2 linked regions of the Lentimonas sp. CC4 genome follow. The protein of the gene in region 2 binds, or shares a complex with, the protein of the main gene of each other region. Links are inferred from orthologs where the notes say so. Each region holds a gene or a part of one and is shown on either strand. Other genes may lie near its edges.

Region 1 (3,686 bases), 3.3 Mb from region 2 along the record:
CTAAGCCATGGTCATAGTCGATACCAGTGCGTGGATTGAATTCTTTCGGCGAGACGGCGCTCCCGCAGTCAAACTGGCGATGAAAGCGCTCGTCGAAGAGTTGGAGGCCACCCTGTGCGGCCCCGTAGAGATGGAATTCCTCGGAGGGGCACGTCCTCACGAGCGTCCTCGCATCCAATCCCGCTTCGAAATACTCCCCTATCTAGCCAACGACCAGAAACTCTGGCGCGAGGCGGCCACCCACTACGCCACGCTTCGCACCGCAGGTATCACCCTGCAATGGAACGACGCACTCATCGCCACACTAGCCATCAAGCAAGACTGCCGCGTGTATGCAGTCGATCAACACTTCGAGGCCATGGCGCAGCATTTAGATCTGCAACTCTACAAACCCGGCTACAATGGCAGCTTCGCGCCTGAGCCAATCGATTAGTCTGCAGCAAACACCTGCTGCGTCGGCGTCTGGTCCCCCTGAACAAAACTCGCGACGTCGCCCGCATACACAATCTCGCCGCCGCCATCGCCGCCTTCTGGGCCGAGTTCGATGAGCCAGTCTGCGAGGCGGATCACATCGAGATCGTGCTCAATAATCAGAATCGTGTTGCCCGCGTCGCGTAGCTTAAAGAGCAGATCCATCAGGCGTTGCACATCCAGCCAATGGAGTCCCGTCGTCGGCTCATCCAAAATATAAAGCGTTTCGCCCTGCTGACGCTTACTCAGCTCTAACGACAATTTAATACGCTGCGCCTCACCACCAGACAAGGTCGTCGCCGGCTGCCCTATCTTAATATAGCCTAGCCCCACATCCGAAAGCGTGCGTAGTTTCTCCGCGATGCGTGGCTGCTTATCAAACACCGCCAAGGCTTCGTCCACACTCATCGCCAACACATCCGCGATGCTGTAACCCTTGAAGCGCACATCCAATGTCTCACGGTTGTATCGTTGTCCACGGCAACTGGTGCATTCGGAATACACATCGGCCATAAACTGCATATCGAGCTTAATCACACCGTCGCCCTTGCAGCGCTCACAGCGACCACCCGACACATTGAAACTAAAGCGGCTCGGTTTGTAGCCACGGATCTTTGCCAACGAGCACTTGGCATATAGATCGCGCAACTGATCAAACAACTTGGTATACGTCGCAGGGTTCGAGCGCGGGCTGCGCCCGATCGGCGACTGATCCACCTGCACGACCGACGTAAAATGTTCCAGCCCCGTCACGCCCTTATGTTTCCCAGGAATCGACTTTTCTCGGTTCAACTTAAACGCCGCAGCCTTCGCTAAAATCCCATTCACCAAGGTGCTCTTCCCTGAGCCAGAGAGGCCGCAGACCACGGTCAATAATCCCACAGGAAACGCCGCAGTGACGGACTTCAAATTATTCTCGGTCGCCTCCTTAACCGTCAACCAATCCTGCGACGGCTTTAATGATTCTACCGACTTCTCCACTTGTTGCCGCCCACTTAGGAACGCGCCCGAACGGCTCGTCGGCGCAGTATACGATGCCTCTGGTTCACCTTCGAAGATAAGCTCGCCCCCCTCAACGCCCGCGCCGGGTCCGAGCTCAATCAAATGATCCGCCGCGCGCATGGTGTCGGCATCATGCTCGACCACGACCACGGAATTCCCACGGTCACGCAATCCGAGCAGGGTCTGAATCAAGCGACGATTATCCAATGGGTGTAAGCCAATGCTCGGCTCATCCAAAATATACACCACACCAATCAAGGACATGCCAAGCTGCGTCGCCAAGCGCACACGCTGTGCCTCGCCGCCACTCAATGTGGCATAGCTACGATTCAAGGTCAGATAACTCAGCCCGACTTCATTCAGAAAGGATAAGCGTTGCGCCAAACCATGCACTGCATCGCTCACCGTTTCATACTTCGCGTTCGCCTGTAGCGAGCTCACGAAGGCCTCCGCCTCTTGCAGCGACAGTCCCAGAAAGTCCGAAATGGAAGTGCCCTCAATCAGCACACTCAAACTCGACGGACGTAAACGCCGCCCCTTACAAGTCTCACAAAGGCTACTGGTTTGATACGCCATCAACCGCGCACGCAGCCCATCGCTCGTCGTCGCGCGTCGCATCTCTTCGAGGTCTGCCAGCACACCAGCAAATTCCATCGTCTCTGGCTTCGAGTTTCCGCCCTTGAGCTTAAAGCTAAATTGCCGACTGCCCGTGCCATGCAGGATCTGTTCGCGCACCTCATCATCGAGTTCCTCCCAAGGCACATTCGGATCAAACGGCAACTGCTCGGCCAACTGCTTTAAAATCGCATTGCGCTTAATGATCATCTGCTTCGATCCCAAGCGCCAGGGTTTGATCGCGCCCTTCTTCACCGTCTTCAACGGATCCGGCACCAGCAACTCCGGCTGAAATTGCAAGGTCTCGCCCAGACCGCCACACTCGGAACACGCGCCTTCCGCATGATTCCACGAGAAATGCCGCGGCGAGACCACATCATACACATCGCCACACGTCACACAGGCCAAGCGATTGCTCAGCGGTAATTCACGCCACCCACTCTTCGCCTTTTTGTCTTCAATTAAAACAATCGCGCGATCCCCGCCTTCGCTGAAAGCCAAATCTAAAGAGTCCGCAAGGCGACTGCGTTGATCCGCATTGAGCACGATACGATCCACCACGATCTCGACCACGATCTCCTTCGCCTTTGAGTCGATTAAATCCGGCTCATCGAGACGGCGAATCGCACCATTGATCCGCACACGTTGAAAGCCGCGCTGCTGCAAACGAGGCAATTCCTCACGCAGAATCGCAGGTTTGGTAATCATCCACGGCGCAAGAATCATCAAACGACTCTTTTCAGGCTCCGCAAACACACGCGCCAAACAATCATCCATCGAGCGGCGTTCGATGATTCCCCCATCCTTCGGGCAATACGGCGTGCCACACACCGCCCACAGCACCCGCGCAAAATCCGCGATCTCGGTCACGGTCGCTACCGTGCTACGCGGACTACCGCCACCACCCGTGCGCTGCTCTAGCGCGATCACCGGTGAGAGCCCTTGAATAAAATCGACATCCGGCCGCGGGATTTGCTCCAGCACCGTGCGCGCCTTCGTCGAGAGGCTATCGATATATTTCCGGTAGCCTTCCGCATACACCGTATCGAACGCCAACGACGACTTGCCCGAACCACTCACCCCAGTGATCACCACCAATTGATCCCGAGGAATCTCAAGGCTGATATTTTGCAAATTATGCTCACGCGCCCCCTTAACGGAGATCGCTTCGGCATGTGCTGGACGTGATGGCGGCATAAAGCCCCTACCGATAGACGCACCGAGCGCAGAGCGCAAGCGCGGGTTGAATTGCAACTAACTCAGCCGTGACACAGACATTCCTGTCTGTCCACCGAGCCAAAGCCGTAGCGTGGGTCTTTAGACCACGTCACCGAACCAGAGCACAGATTTCAAAGACGGGCACACATATCAATGCAGCATGCACATAACGCGGATCTCAACGGTTCAGTGATCATGGCGTTTGGCCAGAGGCCTACGCTCCATATTTTTCAAACGCAAAGGAACACCCGATGGAGCGTGGGCGTCTCGCAACGAACCGAGCCTAAGCACGTCACCCCAACAAGATGAATCCGTCTGAGTATTGAAACTCCGTAACGCGACGAAACTACCCTACTAGAACCATTGTTGTTGATTGCAAA
Region 2 (4,333 bases):
CATGCAGAAACTTCGTGATTTGGTTGATATCGACTTCTCCATTCAGTGCCCAGTCACGTAGAAACGTGTCGTTGGCCATAAGGGAAGAGATAAAGATTGGCCTGAGCAAGTCCCGCTGGATTTCAGAATATACGTTATCTGAAGTAAGAGGTAAGGTGCTCTCTGTGATGCTGAGGCGCATGTTGCTGCGGGCCACCATGTAGCTGCTGATACTGTTGGCTAAAAAACCAGCAAATAGGATCAAGCAGACCAGCCATGGCCAGCGGGAGTTTTTTGTGAGAAGCATATGAGTTAAGGGGGGGAAGGGCGCAGCACATACCTGACGGAGCAGTGCCGCGCTCCTAAAGTGCTGTCGATTTCTGGTTACGAATCAAGAACTTCTGGATTTCATTTAGCCTTTTTAGGGGGTCTTTTGCGGACAATCTAGGAAAACGTGCACCCGTTTTGAGGAATTCGCCGGATTTTCCAGGCAGCGCGAGTCGGCAAATTAGACGCTCGCTCTCGCTTTCTACGCGGCGCACGCCCGCGCCTTCAGCAAAGACGCGCACGCGACTGACTTCGATCAGTGCCTGCGTGGCGCGGGGGAGTTTCCCGAAGCGATCAACCAGCTCTTCGGCGATTTCCTGAATGATTGCGTCGGTGTTGGCCAACGCGAGTCGGCGGTAGAGGTCGATACGTAGGCGTGGCTCGGCGACATAGTCGGCGGGCAGCGCGGCTTCGATGAGTTGATCCGAGTGATCGCCGCTGTATTCTGCCTCCTTGATCGCGGCAAAGGCGAAGCTGCCGCTGGTGCGGCGTGAGCGGGAACCACCTTCGCCAGTGGCGATGAAGTCGAGCTTCACTTCGGCGCGGATGCGATCTGCGCCGGGCTCGCCTTTGAGGCGGGCGACGCTCTGCTTGAGCAATTGACAGTAAAGCTCGAAGCCGACGCCTGCGATGTGCCCGCTTTGTTGTGAGCCAAGTAGATTGCCCGCGCCGCGCAGTTCAAGATCGCGCATCGCGATGCGGAAGCCCGCGCCGAGCTGGTTGTGTTGCTTCAATGCATTGAGGCGTTTCTGCGCGTTGTCCACCAATGCGGCGTGGCGGTGCAGGAGTAGATAGGCGTAGGCTTGGCGCTTGAATCGGCCAACGCGTCCGCGGATCTGGTAGAGCTGTGCGAGCCCGAAGCGGTCCGCACCTTCGATGATCAAGGTATTACAATTTGGTATGTCGATGCCGGACTCGATGATCGTGGTGCAGACCAATACGTCGAAGTCGCCGGCGACGAATTTCGTCATAATCTTTTCCAAGTGGCCTTCTTCCATTTGCCCGTGACCGACAGCGACGCGCAGTTTCGGGTGCATTTCGCGCACCTGATTCGCCACGCCTTCGATGGTGGAGACACGGTTGTGCAGGTAGAATACTTGGCCGCCGCGATCGGTCTCAGCCTGGATCGCGCTTTTGATCAAGTCGGCAGAGTAGCTTTTGACGATGGTCTCGATGGGGCGCCGATTGACGGGCGGCGTCTCGATCACGCTCATTGCGCGTGCGCCGGCCAGCGCCATATAAAGTGTGCGAGGGATCGGTGTGGCGCTGAGCGTGAGGATGTCGACGTTGGCGCGCAGCTGCTTAATGCGCTCTTTCTGTTTCACGCCGAAGCGCTGCTCCTCATCGACCACGAGCAGACCGAGATCTTGAAAGTGCACATCTTTACTCAGCAAACGGTGCGTGCCGATCACGATGTCGATGCGGCCCTCGGCGAGGTTGGCGATGATTTCCCTATTCTGCTTGGCGCTGCGGAAGCGGCTGACCATGTCGATGATGATCGGATATTCGGCCATGCGCTCGCGAAAGGTATTCAGATGCTGCTGGCAGAGCACGGTGGTCGGCACGAGTAGGGCGACTTGCTTGCCCGCCAGCACGGCTTTGAGCGCGGCGCGGATCGCAACCTCGGTTTTACCAAAACCCACGTCGCCGCAAATCAGGCGATCCATTGGTTGCGCCGCTTCCATGTCGGACTTGGTGGCTTCAATCGCGGTGAGCTGATCAGGCGTCTCTGAAAAGGGAAAGGCTCCTTCGAAGGTCGCTTGCCACGGGTGATCGGAGGGGAATTGATAACCGCCGTGCTGACTGCGTTCGGCATGCAGCGTGAGTAGCTCGGCTGCGTAGTCGAGTGTGGCGATTTCGGCGGCGGCGCGGGTCTTGTCCCATGCGGCTCCGCCGATTTTACCGAGCTTCGGGCTGGATTTGGTCAGGCCGACGTAGCGTGTGAGTAGGTGCGACTCGTGCAGCGGCACGTGCACCGTCATTTGATCCGCAAATTCGACGGTGATCACTTCCTTCGTCCCACCTTGGATCTCTAGTTTGCTCAGCCCCCGAAACAAGCAGACGCCGTGCTGCAAATGCACCAGCGGATCACCGTCGGCGAGTTCGGTGAAGTCGAGCAATTGATCGACCTGCGAAATAGTTGGCCGCGCGCGCTCTTGGGTGCGGTTGATTTTACGTCGCTGCCGGCCGAAATATTCGGTGTCGGTAATGAGGACGATGCCTTTGGAGGTTTTAGTCTGCTTGAGTGGCAGCCATGTGGGTGCGCCGGAGCAGAGGAACCCGCCGGAGATGGTGCCGTGTAGATACTTCGGCTTGAGCTTCGCGGTGAGTGGGTTGTCTGCGAGTAACTCGGCGATGCGGCTCGCCTCGCTCTCGCTAGCAGTCACGAAGTAGAGTGTGCGCTTTTCCTTCTTCGCCCAGTCTGCGATATTGCTTTCAAATTTGTTGCGGGCGCTTTGCTCGGACTCGAAGCGATCAAATCCGACTTGCACCGCGTCGGTATGGTGGCGGTAGTTCTCGGTCGGCTCGGTGGTGAGTTCGACTCTAGCGGCGCCGTCGAACAGCACGGGGTCTGTATCCACCGAGCAAATACCGAGGCGCAGGTCATTGGCCGCGGTGCGTAGTGCGAACACCTGCTCTAAGCTGCGAATATTGCCGCTGGTGTTGGTTAGTTTCTCAAAGCGATAGGGATGCTCGCGCACGAGTTGCGAGGGCTCTTCCAATAACCATGCAATCGGTGCCTCGCTTAAATAATCGATGAATTTACCGTCGCTCGCAGCGGCGTCTTTGGCGCTTTCGGCTGCCGATACGGTAATGGATTGGACGTTTTCTAGTGTGCGCTGCGTGCTAGGGTCAAAGGTGCGGATGCTCTCGATCTCATCGCCAAAGAAGTCGAGTCGGTAGGGCTGGTTGGCATCGTAGGGGTAGATGTCGATCAGGCCGCCGCGCGTGGCGAGTTGGCCTGGGTGTTCGCAGAGGGCTTCGGAGTCGTAGTCGAGCTCGTGTATGAAAGTGTCGATCAGCGCTTTAAACGGATGCGCTTCGCCCGTGCGTAGCTTGAGCTGGCGGCTTTCGAAGTGTGTGCGATCGGGGCAGGCGCCGAGTAGTGCCTCGGGCGTGGCAACGATGAGGCGGGCGTTTTTACTGGGTCGTAGCAGTGCGCTGAGCACCGTCAGGCGCTCGCAAATGCGGTCGGCGCGGCGGGTGGCGTCGATGTCCGGCGGTGGCTCTTCGGGGAAGTGCAGGACTTCGAGCGTGGTCTTGGGGGTGAGCCATTGCGCGTAGGTTTCTGCCTCCGTTGCGAGCTCTTGTGCGCGGCGCGGATCGGTGACAAGCAGGACGGAGGTCTGCTTCGCCCATTCCTTTGCGAGTGTGGTGACCAGCGCGGCGCGCGCCTCGGCGCTGATGCCGTGAAACAAGGTGGCCGTGCCAGTATCTGGAAGAAGTCCTGCCATTAACCGTTGATTTGTTGCAGCGCGTGCGCGGCGGCGGCGGTTTCGGCGGCCTTTTTCGAGCTGCCTTGGCCGCGGCCGAGTTCTTTGCCGTCGATCTGCACTGCGGCACTATAGAGTCGGGCGTGATCGGGGCCTTCGTCAGCGAGTGCGATATAGTCTGGCACTGCGCCGTTATACTGTTGTTGCGTCCATTCTTGCAGGCGGCCTTTGGGGTTGCCCGCGCCGCCACTCTTCGGAGCAGCTGCTATGGCCCGTCCAAATGTCCGCAGGATGAAGGTGCGCGCGGCATCGATCTTGCCATCTAAATAAATCGCGCCGATCAATGCTTCGAGGGCATCTTCGAGCATGGCCGCACTGGGATCAGAGTGGTGTTGCCGTTGTGCGTCGCTCACCTGCAGAGCGTCGTCGAGCCCGATCGTGCGGGCATGAGCGGTCAGTGTCTTGCCGTTGACGAGCCCCGCGCGCATATGATCGAGCGCGCCTTCGTTGAGATCTGGGTTGTCCTGGTAGAGTGCTTCTGCGATGACGAGATCCAGCACCGCATCGCCGAGGAATTCAAGGCGTTGGTTGTC

The links.
Region 1: the proteins of mfd (region 2) and uvrA are in contact, whole or in part, in a crystal structure (PDB 4DFC), measured with the Escherichia coli proteins. The link is inferred for Lentimonas sp. CC4 from one-to-one orthologs.

The regions. Positions count from the first base shown.
Region 1 is NZ_CACVBO010000001.1:459,217-462,902, forward strand. The notes cover bases 230-3,602. They hold uvrA (excinuclease ABC subunit UvrA), read right to left. Parts: upstream 3,286-3,602; coding sequence 430-3,285; downstream 230-429. Other genes in these bases: GZZ87_RS01970 (PIN domain-containing protein), read left to right, coding at 230-433. In the rest of the region: GZZ87_RS01965 (DUF2191 domain-containing protein), read left to right, coding at 1-4; more of GZZ87_RS01970, read left to right, coding at 8-229. UniProt on the Escherichia coli protein: The UvrABC repair system catalyzes the recognition and processing of DNA lesions. UvrA is an ATPase and a DNA-binding protein. A damage recognition complex composed of 2 UvrA and 2 UvrB subunits scans DNA for abnormalities.
Region 2 is NZ_CACVBO010000001.1:3,714,092-3,718,424, reverse strand. The notes cover bases 142-4,161. They hold mfd (transcription-repair coupling factor), read right to left. Parts: upstream 3,762-4,161; coding sequence 342-3,761; downstream 142-341. Other genes in these bases: rnc (ribonuclease III), read right to left, coding at 3,761-4,161; GZZ87_RS15940 (sensor histidine kinase), read right to left, coding at 142-286. In the rest of the region: more of GZZ87_RS15940, read right to left, coding at 1-141; more of rnc, read right to left, coding at 4,162-4,333. UniProt on the Escherichia coli protein: Couples transcription and DNA repair by recognizing RNA polymerase (RNAP) stalled at DNA lesions. Mediates ATP-dependent release of RNAP and its truncated transcript from the DNA, and recruitment of nucleotide excision repair machinery to the damaged site.